2 regions of the Pseudoalteromonas mucoides genome follow, and region 1 is predicted to be linked to the other one. Evidence: riboswitches for the same ligand, from Rfam matches in the RefSeq annotation. Region 1 holds a riboswitch; the other holds the start of a gene.

Region 1 (6,637 bases):
TTGAAGGTAAAACCATGGGCACTACTTATCACATTAAAGTATTTGCTAAGCAAGAAAAGCTCGATACATTGAATTTACTACCTGAAATTACCGAGCTGTTAAAAGATATTAACCTATCAATGTCGACTTATATTAAAGAGTCAGAAATCAACCAATTTAACCGTTTAGCTGCCGGTGAAGTCATGCCAATTAGCAGTGACTTTAGAGCGGTGGTGAGCGAATCAATTCGCTTAGGGGAGTCAACTAAAACGCTTGATGTGACAATGGGACCCTTGATTGACTTATGGGGATTTGGTCCAGATAAAAAACCAACTAAACGCCCAACGGACGAAGCATTAGCTAGCATGATTGCTAAAATTGGCGTTGATAAATTAAAACTAACTGAGCAGGGGTTAGCGAAAACGATTGACGGCTTAGAGCTTTCGTTTTCATCAACTGCAAAAGGCTATGGTATTGATAAAGTTGCCGAGCTACTAGAAAGCCATGGTTTAACTAACTATATGGTAGAAATTGGTGGTGAGCTGCGCATTGCAGGTAAAAAGCCTAACGAACAGGATTGGCGCATAGCGATTGAACAACCAGACGCGGAGCCTGGCACACGCAAGGTGCACCATATTTTAGCGCCAGGTAATAATGGTATGGCGACATCGGGTGATTATCGTATATTTTATGAAATGGATGGTGTGACTTACAGCCACTTAATTGATCCAGTTACCGGTATGCCAAGTCGTCATGATCTAGTATCAGTTACCGTATTGCACCCTTCAGCAATGACAGCTGATGGCCTTGCTACTGCATTAACTATTATGGGGATGGATAAAGCTCAAGCCTATGCAGAAAAAAATGACTTAGCGGTCTATCTAATAGCTAAATCGAAGGATGGTTTAGTGACTTATTCAAGCCCAGCATTTAAACCCTATTTGTAGCATGGTTTAAATACGTTTATAATGCACTCAACTTGATGGTTAGCATCAAGCACTTTTTAATTGCTGAACAATAGGGGCTAAGCAATGTCACTTTTTCTTCTTACTTTTGGTTTACTTATTTTAATTGTCGCAGCAATGGCCATTGGCATGATAATGCAGAAAAAATCTATGGCTAGTAGCTGTGGTGGCCTAGGTTCAGTAGGCATTGATAAAGCCTGCGATTGTGATGACCCATGTGACAAACGTAAAAAGCGCATGGCAAAAGAGCAAGTTTGGAAAGAAAACCAAATTTTATAAGCTCGATAGACGTGAGTAAAAAGCGCCCTTCACCTTGGCGCTTTTTTTGTGGCTTTAAAAGATTAACTATTCACCATGTAGGTCAGCTATGCAGCCATTTTCAACTAAAGTGTACTTTTTACGTCACGGTGAGCTTGAGCAGCAAAATGTATTAGCTGGGCGTAGCGACTTTGAGTTGAGCAAAAAAGGTGTTCAGCAGTTAGAAGATGCAGTTGCTGGGCTTTGTGATATCACCTCTGTAACAAGCTCTCCTTTAAAGCGTTGTAAATTATTTGCTCAACAGCTTGCCAATACTCGCCAACTCCCGCTCAACATTGACAGTGCAATCGCAGAGTATGATTTTGGCGATTGGGATGGGCAAAGTTATGAAGTGCTTTGGCAACAAAGTAGCTCACCGACAATCGGAGACTTTTGGCAAAACCCTTGGCAAATTACGCCCCCCAATGGCGAATCCATGAACGCGTTTTATAGCCGAGTTGAAACTTGGTGGCAGGGGTTATTGGCGATGATCAGCACACCCAATACAGGAGCGCATTTAGTCATAACGCATGCTGGTGTTATTAAGCAGTTGTTGGCGATAGTATGTCAGCTCCCTCGTGAGTCACTCATTAGCCAAAATGTATTTTCAATCCCTTATGCCGGACTTATTTGTGTTGATGTTTACATTGATGAACAAGGTGAAGCTTGGCCTAAAATTGTTTTCTAGGCTGTTTTTAGCCATCTAGAAAGATATTAATTGAAATATAAACTCACCTGCTCATAATAGAGGGGTATTTAGGAATGAGGTGCAAGTCCTCAGCTGTTCCCGCAACTGTAAGTCACATTAGTGATAAGTCAGATACTAAATACGTTAAATCAACTTAAATAACTGAGCGGGTAAACTCATCTTTTTCATAAGCATTTGCTTGTGTTTACTGCATTGGGTTTTCGCGTGCTAGCAGAGATAAACATTGCAGACACCAACAGCGCTTCTTACCGTCGACGATTTATCGTGGACTGTTGCTAATACAGCTATTCTAAAAAAAATAAACATCAGCATTGAGCAAGGCCAGTTTATTGGCTTGCTTGGGCCTAATGGTGCGGGTAAGTCGAGTTTATTGCGTTGTCTTTATCGGTTTAATAAACCTACATGTGGTCAAGTACTGCTTGGTTCACATGATATTTGGCAATTAAGCGCGGATAATTTTGCTAAGCAAGTTGCCGTGGTTCTGCAAGAAACACCCTCACAATTTAATCTATCTTTGTATGATGTGGTCAGTCTTGGGCTTACTCCGCATAAGCGTCTTTTTAGTGGCACCACACAAAGTGATAAGCAGCTAATTCACCAAGCGATAAAACAAGTAGGCTTAATAGAGCATGCTAACCAAGCGTTTGATTCGCTCTCCGGTGGTGAAAAGCAACGTGCTTTAATTGCCCGTGCCATAGTGCAAAAGCCACAGCTTTTGATTATGGATGAGCCTACCAGCCACCTTGACGTAAAATATCAAATTCAATTAATGGAATTAGCCAAATCACTCGGTGTAACAGTGTTGGCATCGTTTCATGATTTAAATTTAGCAGCCAGCCTGTGTGATGAGTTATTCGTTATCGACCATGGTGAAATCGTTTCATCGGGCACACCAGAGCAGGTTATAACAGAGAAAATGCTAAGCGATGTATTTGGCGTGTGTGCTCAAGTATCCAGCCACCCGCAAAGTACAGCGCAATCCATTCCGCATATAACGTATTTTTATGGTTATCAATCAGGAGCGCTTCATGCAACTGAAAAATAACCTATTACTACCGCTAACTATGGTATTAAGTGTACTGAGCATCTTCGTCGCATTGAGCTTTGGTGCTGCCCCTAGTAAGTTTATTGATGTTTACCACAGCGTAATTGGACAGTGGTTTGGCCAAGGTAGTGATTCGTTTATTGAGCGGATAATTTGGCAGCTACGTTTGCCGCGTACGTTATTGGCATTTTTAGCAGGCTCAGGACTTGCAATTGCAGGGCTAATTTTGCAAACCGTGACCCGTAATCCACTGGCTGACCCCTATTTATTTGGTATTTCATCTGGTGCTTCATTTGGTGTGGTGTGTTTTATTACCTTCACTGGTATCAGTGCTGGGTTTTCAATGTCGCTGGCTGCATTTGTAGGCAGTATGCTGACCATGTGCCTATTGGTATTTATTGCAGGGCGTAGAGCGTCAGCTCAGGTTGAAACAATGCTACTGGCAGGGGTTGCACTGTCGTTTTTATTCAGCGCATTTACCAGCTTACTGCTTTATTTTAGTGACCCTCAAGCGATTACCGCAATATTATTTTGGACCTTAGGTAGCTTTGCAAGAGCGCAGTGGCAAGCACTTTGGTTACCCGCTTTAGCCATCTTCAGTTGTATCATTTTATTAATGAGTTTTAGACGTCAACTCAATGCCATGTTATTGGGTGATGAGAGTGCCGCGACCTTAGGTATTCCTGTGCAACGCTTTCGTTTGCTAATGCTGGTGTTAAGTTCGTTAATTACAGCGCTCTTGGTGGCGTTATGTGGCGGGATTGGTTTTGTGGGTTTGATGATACCCCATATAGTGCGTTTTTTCGTATCCCAGGGAACCTTAACAGGTCTTACTATGACAGCACTCGTTGGTGGTACATTTATGGTCTGGGTGGATGTGCTCTCGCGTATTGTGATGAGCAACCAAGAGCTACCAATTGGGGTGATCACCTCGGCCATTGGTAGTGTGTTCTTTTTATCTTTGCTGTGTTTTCGTAAAAAGGCGTATCAATAATGCATTCTGTTAAACCGTTGAACACGCAATTTGATACGCTGATAAGCGATAAAATTAATCACAAAACTAAGCCGCTTGGTGCACTGGGTCTACTTGAACCACTAGCACTGCAATTGGTGACTATTTTCAGTCAATATATTGATACTCAAAGTGCATTTTTAGATTTTCAGCCAGCTATAAAACAGCCTACATTAATCGTGTTTGCTGGCGATCATGGTGTTGCAGCGCAAGGAGTGTCAATTGCCCCCAGCGACGTTACAGCGCAAATGGTGGCTAATTTTGCTGCTGGCGGCGCGGCAATTAATGTGTTTTGCAATCAGCTAGGCTGGCAGCTTGAAATAGCAGATTGCGGTACTTTAACGAAAGTACCTAACACGGACATTCGTGATTGTCGTTTAGGGGATATCACCGAGCCGTTGAATCAACACATGGCTATGAGTACCGAGCAGGTACAACAAGGGTTTAGCAATGCAAAAAAACTTGTATTAGAGCTTAAAAAGAGTGGCTGTAATACTCTAGCCTTGGGGGAGATGGGCATAGGTAATACCACCAGTGCAGCCGCTATTATGGCGGCAATGCTTAAACTCCCTGCCAGTGAATGCGTGGGTAAAGGTACTGGGGTAAGTGATGAGGTGGTTGCGCGTAAAGTAAAGGTTGTGGAGCAAGCACTGTTGTTACATAAAACTCACCTAGATGATCCAATCAGCTTGCTTGCAGCGCTTGGTGGCTTTGAAGTTGTGCATATTGTGGGCGCTATGCTTAGCGCTGCTGAACAGCAAATGGTGGTACTGGTTGATGGTTTTATTTGTACCGCCGCAGCTTTAGTCGCGATTGCAATTAATCCCAATGTAAAAGCGTATTTTATTTTTACGCACAACTCAAATGAGCAAGGCCATAGTAAAATGTTAGCCCATTTAGAGGTTAAACCATTATTGCAATTAGCTTTGCGCTTGGGCGAAGGGACTGGCGCTGCATTAAGTTTGCCTTTACTGCAAAGTGCGATCGGTTTTTATAATCAAATGGCAAGTTTTGCCGACGCCGCTGTAGATGATGTGGTGTAAGTGATGACCCAAGCACGTATCACGCAATGGCAGTTGCTACAATTGGCTGTTAGTTTTTTAACCCGCATCCCGGTAACACTTCGTTTTGAGGTAACATCGCAGCACTTAAATCAAGCCAGCCGCTACTTTGCGTTAGTAGGATTAGGGCTTGGTTTAGTACATGCTTTGGTGTTTTACTGCCTGCAATTTATATTACCTGTTTCAATGTGTGTGTTGTTAGTGTTAGCGCTGAGCCTACTAATGACGGGTGCTTTTCATGAAGATGGCTGGGCCGATGTATGGGATGGCTTTGGTGGTGGCTGGCAGGTATCACAAAAGTTAAACATCATGAAAGACAGCCGCTTAGGTACATACGGCGCTGCGTCACTCATTATTATATTGATGCTGAAATATCAAAGTTTAGTGATATTAAGTGAACACAGTGGTGTGTTGTTATTTGCTATCATTGCAGGGCAATGCTTGAGCCGTGTTGTTGCGACCAGTCTCATTTTTAGTATGGATTATGTGAGCGAAGATGCCAGCGCAAAAGTAAAGCCACTGGCTATGCACTTATCTAAAACCGGATTAGTCACTTTATTATTAACAGCTGCGCTTTTATTTGCCGCTACGTTGATTTTACAGCTTGTCACTTGGCAGGCATTAGTAATCATAACCCTGACTTTAGTATTCGTACGTTTGATGGTTATGCATTGGTTTAAACGCCAATTAGGCGGTTATACAGGGGATTGCTTAGGGGCCGCGCAGCAACTTAGTGAGGTGAGTATTTATATAACTCTCATCGTTATAATGACGAGTAGCGCACAATGAAACCACAACATACTTTAATTCTTGGTGGTGCCCGTAGTGGCAAAAGCCGCTTTGCAGAGCAATTAGCAGCAAGCACTGAAAAACCCGTAATATACATCGCTACCGCACAAGGCCATGATGATGAAATGCAAGCACGTATTCATCGTCATCAACAGCAGCGCCCAGCACATTGGCAGCTAATTGAAGAGCCAATAGCGCTTGCAAACACGCTACTTAAACATAGCAAAGCTGGTAACTGCATTTTAGTTGATTGCCTCACACTGTGGTTAAGTAACTGCTTATGTCATGATGATAACTGCTGGGCGCAGCAAAAACAGGCATTGCTTAGGGTGCTAAGTGAGCTCCCTGGTCCCGTTATTTTTGTCAGTAACGAAGTTGGACATGGGATTGTGCCACTTGGACAATTAAGCCGAGACTTTGTTGATGAGTCTGGCTGGCTACATCAAGCTATTGCTGCAGAGGTTGCTCGGGTTGAATTTATAATGGCAGGCTTGCCGCTCACTTTAAAAAGTAGTGAATGATGAAAACAATAATGATCCAAGGCACCACATCCGATGCCGGTAAAAGTACATTGGTTGCAGCTTTATGCCGGGTGTTTGCAGAGCAAGGCGTAAGCGTTGCGCCTTTTAAGCCACAAAACATGGCACTTAATAGCGCAGTAACTGAAGATGGCGGCGAAATAGGCCGAGCTCAGGCGTTACAAGCAATCGCGGCAAAGGTTGCCCCAAGAATAGACTTTAATCCGGTATTACTTAAGCCTAATAGTGATACTGGCGCCCA
Region 2 (6,637 bases), on a different contig from region 1:
AGGGCACGCAGAAGTGGTAAATATTGAATTTGATCGCTCTCAAATAAGCTATGAGCGCTTATTAGCTATGTTTTTTACCTTACATGACGCAACGCAATTAAACCGCCAAGGTAACGATGTTGGCACACAATATCGCAGTGTGGTGTATTACCACAATAATGAGCAGCGTATCCAAACCATAGATTACATTACTAAACTACAAAGCCAGATACGTGAAGAAATAGTCACTGAGGTAAGCCCTGCAACCACTTTCTACCCAGCTGAGCAATATCATCAAGACTACTATGAGCAAAACCCAGAACAAGGTTATTGCAGCATATTAATTGCACCCAAGTTACAACGTTTTGAAAAAGACTATAAGCAGTTTTTAAAAGGCTAGATGCTCAAATAAATAATAAAGCCCGTTGTGGATTAATCCATAACGGGCTTTATATTTAGGGGGGGTGATTAACCAAAGTTCAGTCCACTAGATGTAGTTAAAACTGATAGCTTGCACCGACAAAGAACTGTCGTCCTGCTGCATTGTAACCAAGTAATTCACCGTTAGCGGCAAACCCAGTACCTGCCGTAAAATATTCTTTATCTGTAATATTCTCAATTCGAGCCTGAAATGATAATTCATCCAATAATTGATAATTTGCAGCTATATTGAACACTGTATAAGCTGCCAATTCAGTATCATAATAAGCGATTGATGGGCGCGAAGAGCGGTATTGCATTGCGATATTAGCGTCAAAATCGCCCCAGCTTTTGCCAAGGGTATAATTAAATGTTTCAGATGGTCTGCGCGGTAAATCTGTATTAGTTGTTTCATCTTTAGCGTCTAATAAGCTTAAGTTGATGTTATGTTGAAATCCAAAACCTTCAAAATCAGCTGATAACTCAACACCTTGCATAGATACTTTATCAATATTAGTTGCTACATACTTACCAGTGTCTGCATCATACTTGTTGTCGATTAAGTTATCGATCTTATTGTCAAAAATAGCAATATCATAACGACCCCATTGCGTATCTATAGTAACGCCAAATTCATTATTAACTGACTCTTCAGGTTTAATATCATTGTTTGGTAAATACCATGGGCTATCAGTGACAAATGCATTAATCAGTGATGGCGCTCTAAAAGCCGTGCCATGACTTAAACGTAACGTAACATACTGGTTTGCTTTATAACCTAAAGCTGTTGTATAGGTGTTTGCACGGCCATGAAAGTCGTAATCATCGGTTCTGACTACTGCATTACCTAACCAAGTTTCATCATCGTAAAATACACCTACAAAGAGAGCATTGTTATCGCGCTCTTGTTCAGATGATGTAGCTGAGGATTCAGACAAGTCTTCGTTTAAAAAATTAACGCCACCGGTAAGCTCTACGGTGTCTGTTAGGGCATACAAACCACTGTATTCAAACTCAACACGTTCAGTACTATAAATTTGCTCTACATTTGTGCCTGTTTGAATATTTTCTTCTTGTGAAATACTCACAGAGGCACTTTGGGTATAAATAGCTGAGCTTTGGTTCCAACCTAGTTGTGCAGTGTAGTTCTCAAAATCATAGGCATCATTACCAAAAGCGTTATCATACTCGCCTTGGCCTTCGCTATACTGACTTAGTACACTAAATTCACCTGCACTTTCAGTTCGATAAGCTAAGTTAAAGCCTACATTTTTATTAGTATAGCCGTCGTCATCATGATCTTTAGTGACTGGTAGTGATGGATCTTTACCTGTTACATCATAGCCATCGGTATCTTCATAACCTAAGTTGTAATTAAAAGTAACGGCGTCTTTTACAACCCCACCTGCTAATTGATAGTTTTCATAACTATCACTACCCAATGTCGCAGATAGCGTATTTCGGCTAGCCTTACGAGTTATAATATTAATAACACCAGCAATTGCATCCGAGCCATAAATAGCAGCTCTAGCCCCTTTAACTATCTCTACTCGTTCAATGCTGTTTACAGGTATATTGGTCAACGACACACTACCAGAGCTTGCGTCACTGACTCTTACGCCATCAACTAACACTAAGGTATATTTAGCACTCGCACCACGAACAAATACATCGGCCTTTTGGCCAAAACCGCCATTGCGTACAACATCTACACCAGCAATCGTGTTTAATATTGACGGTAGGTCTCGGTAATTATTTTTTTCAATTTCAATACGCTCGATAACATCAACGGTAGCCAGCGTATCAGTAATTGATTGCTCAAATTTATTTGCTGTTACTGTAATACGTTCAATTGGTTGCTCTGCTGACACAGAAAAAGATAACGCAGCAGCGATTGCTACGCCTAGAGTAGATTTAGTTAGCATGATATCCCCTGACCCGTGCCCACCGCACAAGTAATAGTAAGTTTGTTTCAAGGCCGGTCTCCGGACTCTGTGCTTTAAAGCACATTACCGTTGCGGGGGCAGTGTTGGGATTATGTTCATCATGAGCATGCACCAACTTCCCGATTATCCTGCTACAAATTTCAATACCTTGAAACCTATACTGATGTATTTAGCAAGCACCTTGAAAATAGGTCGCTATTGTGAATATTTTAAGGATAAATGTCAATGGACGGCTATACATCTAAAGCTAAATTAGCGAGTTGGTTATTTCTTATAAAAGGCGCGAGTTGGCGAGTTGGCGAGTTGGCGAGTTGGCGAGTTGGCGAGTTGGCGAGTTGGCGAGTTGGCGAGTTGGCGAGTTGGCGAGTTGGCGAGTTGGCGAGTTGGCGAGTTGGCGAGTTGGCGAAAAATAGTAGCATGACTTTACTTTAAAGCAACTACATTCGAACTCATTCTTATTTTTTAATACTAAAAAACAAAAACCGCAACAAGTGCGGTTTTTTATGATTTATTTTAGCTTTTTAACTTATAAACCAGCACGATCTTTAATTACTGGAATAAGTGCAGAACCGCCATGGCCATTTGATTCAGCCCAGGCTATATCGGCACCATCTGATAATGAGCTTTTAGATAGATTTTTAACTACATATTCACCCGCATCAACTGCATTACTAGCAATTGCATGGCGTAATAAATTGTTACCGTTACATAAAACTGCATCATAAATATTACGAATTTTTACACGAGAGCTTTTTAGCTTACTGCGAAGACGGTTTTTATCGTCTGCCGCGATATACTCACAAATTGACACAGCTAATTGATCATCAGCTTTAACCGGGGCGCTAAAAGCCACCGAACCAGAAATAACAGCAGTAACAACTAGCAATGTTGATAATTTAACCATTTGACACCCTTGAGTAATACTTTTTACCTACGCTTGTTGGTTATTATTGTACCAATCTATAAGTTTAAGCGCAATAATGTTACTCAACTTTATCCAAGGTTACGAATTTATACTGATGTAAATTCTTATCATCAGGGTTATTAATTTGCTCTTCAACCACCTGCCAATTAGCAACTTTTTCATAGTCAGGAAACTGAGTATCTCCTGTAACATCAAGATTTATAAAAGTTAAATACAGTGTGCTTGCTTGTGATAAAAACTGCTGATAGATATTTCCACCACCAATAATCATCACTTCCTCACAGTCTTTAACCAGCAATAACGCTTCTTCTGGCGATGTTACTACTTCAATCCCTTGCGCACTGTATTGAGCATTACGACTAATAATAATATTTTTTCTGCCTGGCAATGGACGACCGATCGACTCAAATGTTTTACGACCCATGATCACTGGCTTACTCATAGTCACACTTTTAAAATGCTGTAAATCAGCAGGTAAATGCCAAGGCATTTTATTATCTTGGCCAATAATACGATTGTTCGCCATGGCTGCAATCATTGAAATCTTCACAGTAATCACCTAATACTTTATAACTAAACAAGAAAAAAGGAGCATCAGCTCCTTTTTAAAATCTATACGCTACTAACGTTCGTAGACAACTTCAACATCATAGTCATCTTCGTCCCAGTCTTCCCAATCATCATCATCGCTATTTTTAGTTGCATCTTTATGGTAGGTATCCCACTTAAATTCAACTTCTTCATCTTCGATTGGTACAAACTTCTCTTTAGGCATACTATCAAGTAACGCCATGATATCGTGACAAAGTGCTTGTGTATTTTGCTTATTAACAGCTGAGATACGGTAAATATTTGTTTCTTCACCTAGCTCTTCTGCAATTTGTTCACACAATGCTTGTGCTTCATCTTCTGGAAGTAAGTCAATCTTATTAAACACCAACCAGCGCGGCTTCTCTGCAAGTTTAGGGCTATATTGATGTAACTCATTAATAATGGCAAACGCATTATCAACAGGACTAGAACCATCAACAGGCATTATGTCGATAATATGTAGTAATACACGGCAACGCTCTAGATGTTTTAAGAATCGAATACCTAAGCCTGCGCCATCTGAGGCACCTTCAATTAGACCTGGAATATCAGCAATAACAAATGACTTATTTGCATCTGGACGTACTACACCTAAGTTTGGTATTAGCGTCGTAAACGGGTAATCAGCTACTTTTGGTTTTGCAGCAGATACACTGCGAATAAAGGTTGATTTACCTGCATTTGGCAAGCCAAGTAAGCCCACATCAGCAAGTAGCATTAGCTCAAGCTTAAGCATACGCACTTCACCAGGTGTGCCTAATGTCTTTTGACGTGGCGCACGGTTAGTACTTGATTTAAAACGTGCGTTTCCTAAGCCATGAAAACCACCTTTAGCCACAACTAAACGTTGGCCATCTTGTGTTAAATCACCTAAAGATTCCTGAGTATCAACGTCTGTTACACGCGTTCCTACTGGCACTTTAATATATAGGTCTTCACCTTTTTTACCGGTACAGTTACGACTTTGTCCATTAGTACCACGTTCAGCACGATGGAAGCGCTCAAACTGATAATCGATCAAGGTATTTAAGTTTTCATCTGCTTGTAGATAAACACTGCCACCATCGCCGCCATCGCCGCCATCTGGGCCACCATCTGGGACATACTTTTCACGACGGAAAGACACGATACCACTGCCACCGTCACCAGCTTCTGCGCGAATTTCTACTTCATCTACAAACTTCATGATTACTCACTTTAGGATTGGCTTGTTAATTACTCTATTATATACCCAAGTGGCCTATAGAGCACACTATGCGTAAAAACACTTGGGTATATATTCTTTAAGCTTAAAACAAAAAACCCCGCAAAGGCGGGGTTTTTTAAGAACCGGCTCTGATTACTCAGATACGATGCTTACGTATTTACGGTTTAAAGGACCTTTTTGTTCAAACTGAACTTTACCATCTGCTTTTGCGAAGATAGTGTGGTCTTTACCGATACCTACGTTTGCGCCAGCGTGAAAACGAGTTCCACGTTGACGTACAATGATGCTACCCGCTAGAACTGATTCGCCACCAAAACGCTTAACACCTAGGCGTTTGCTTTCTGAATCGCGACCGTTACGAGTACTACCAGCTGCTTTTTTATGTGCCATTTCTAAGTACCTCTAATTAAGCGCTAATGCCAGTGATTTTAACTTCTGTGAACCATTGACGATGGCCCATTTGCTTACGAGAATGCTTACGGCGTCTAAATTTAACAACCTTAATTTTCTCACCGCGACCATGTGAAACAACCTCAGCTGTTACTTTACCACCGTTTACGAACGGTACACCGATCTCGATTTTCTCACCATCAGCAACTAAAAGTACTGAATCAAATTCAACTGCTGCACCAGTTTCAACGTCTAATTTCTCAAGACGAATTGTTTGACCTTCAGTCACACGGTGCTGTTTACCACCACTTTGGAAAACCGCGTACATAATTAACTCCGTCTGTGCGCCCTCAAATCGACGCAACTAAAATATTCTTCAATAGGGCGCGAAGTTTACGCTAATGCGTAAAAACTAGCAAGCCTGTTTTTTAATTAAATGAATAAAAAATAGCTGCGTTGAGAGCAATTCAATATTTTCACCTATTTTATATTAAATTACCGTTATGCCAAGCGCTTTTTAACACATGGTGACAAATAAATTACAGCTTATGCAAAGTCATCATCAGAATAAAAAATAACCATGTGAATTATCGCTATTTTTAACTTTCCCCTAGCGAAACGAGTTAAAAATGCACTTTAAACCTATTTTTTCAGTGAATTGTCACAAAATATCGAGCGGACGCGTTTTTTGTTGTACAATCGGCTGCGTATACCCATTAAAATTGGCTCGGAGATCAATGGATATAAAAGCTATCCAGGCGTTAATCGAAAACGATATGAATGACGTCAATCAACTTATTCACACACAAATGCGTTCTGATGTCGCGTTAGTTAATCAACTTGGCTTATATATAGTAAACAGTGGCGGCAAGCGCGTTCGCCCTATGTTAGCTATTTTAGCAGCGAGAGCACTTGGCTATAAAGGTTCAGATCACATCACTTTAGCGACCATCGTGGAGTTTATTCATACCGCAACCTTATTACATGATGATGTTGTTGATGAATCAAACCTGCGACGCGGTACACCCACTGCGAATGCTGAATTTGGTAATGCAGCCAGTGTGCTGGTAGGTGACTTTATTTATACTCGCTCATTTCAGCTCATGGTGGGTATAGGCAAGATGCAAGTCATGCAAATACTCGCAGATGCAACCAATGTCATCGCTGAAGGTGAGGTAT

The links. A riboswitch is a leader RNA that binds a small molecule or an ion and turns the genes downstream of it on or off. The one in region 1 is predicted to bind cobalamin.
Region 2: another riboswitch for cobalamin. It lies ahead of AAEU30_RS14295 (TonB-dependent receptor domain-containing protein); the one in region 1 lies ahead of AAEU30_RS18320 (ABC transporter ATP-binding protein).

The regions. Positions count from the first base shown of each region.
Region 1 is NZ_JBMMUC010000019.1:32,929-39,565, reverse strand. It holds gene AAEU30_RS18335 (FAD:protein FMN transferase) at 1-926, shown strand, start outside; gene nqrM ((Na+)-NQR maturation NqrM) at 1,011-1,223, shown strand; gene AAEU30_RS18325 (histidine phosphatase family protein) at 1,312-1,929, shown strand; cobalamin riboswitch at 1,962-2,082, shown strand; gene AAEU30_RS18320 (ABC transporter ATP-binding protein) at 2,174-2,995, shown strand; gene AAEU30_RS18315 (FecCD family ABC transporter permease) at 2,979-3,989, shown strand; gene cobT (nicotinate-nucleotide--dimethylbenzimidazole phosphoribosyltransferase) at 3,989-5,050, shown strand; gene AAEU30_RS18305 (adenosylcobinamide-GDP ribazoletransferase) at 5,054-5,857, shown strand; gene cobU (bifunctional adenosylcobinamide kinase/adenosylcobinamide-phosphate guanylyltransferase) at 5,854-6,378, shown strand; gene AAEU30_RS18295 (cobyric acid synthase) at 6,378-6,637, shown strand, end outside.
Region 2 is NZ_JBMMUC010000012.1:133,383-140,019, reverse strand. It holds gene msrA (peptide-methionine (S)-S-oxide reductase MsrA) at 1-379, shown strand, start outside; gene AAEU30_RS14295 (TonB-dependent receptor domain-containing protein) at 477-2,324, opposite strand; cobalamin riboswitch at 2,359-2,511, opposite strand; gene AAEU30_RS14290 (hypothetical protein) at 2,571-2,777, shown strand; gene AAEU30_RS14285 (DUF3718 domain-containing protein) at 2,872-3,249, opposite strand; gene folA (type 3 dihydrofolate reductase) at 3,329-3,820, opposite strand; gene cgtA (Obg family GTPase CgtA) at 3,893-5,047, opposite strand; gene rpmA (50S ribosomal protein L27) at 5,201-5,458, opposite strand; gene rplU (50S ribosomal protein L21) at 5,475-5,786, opposite strand; gene ispB (octaprenyl diphosphate synthase) at 6,196-6,637, shown strand, end outside.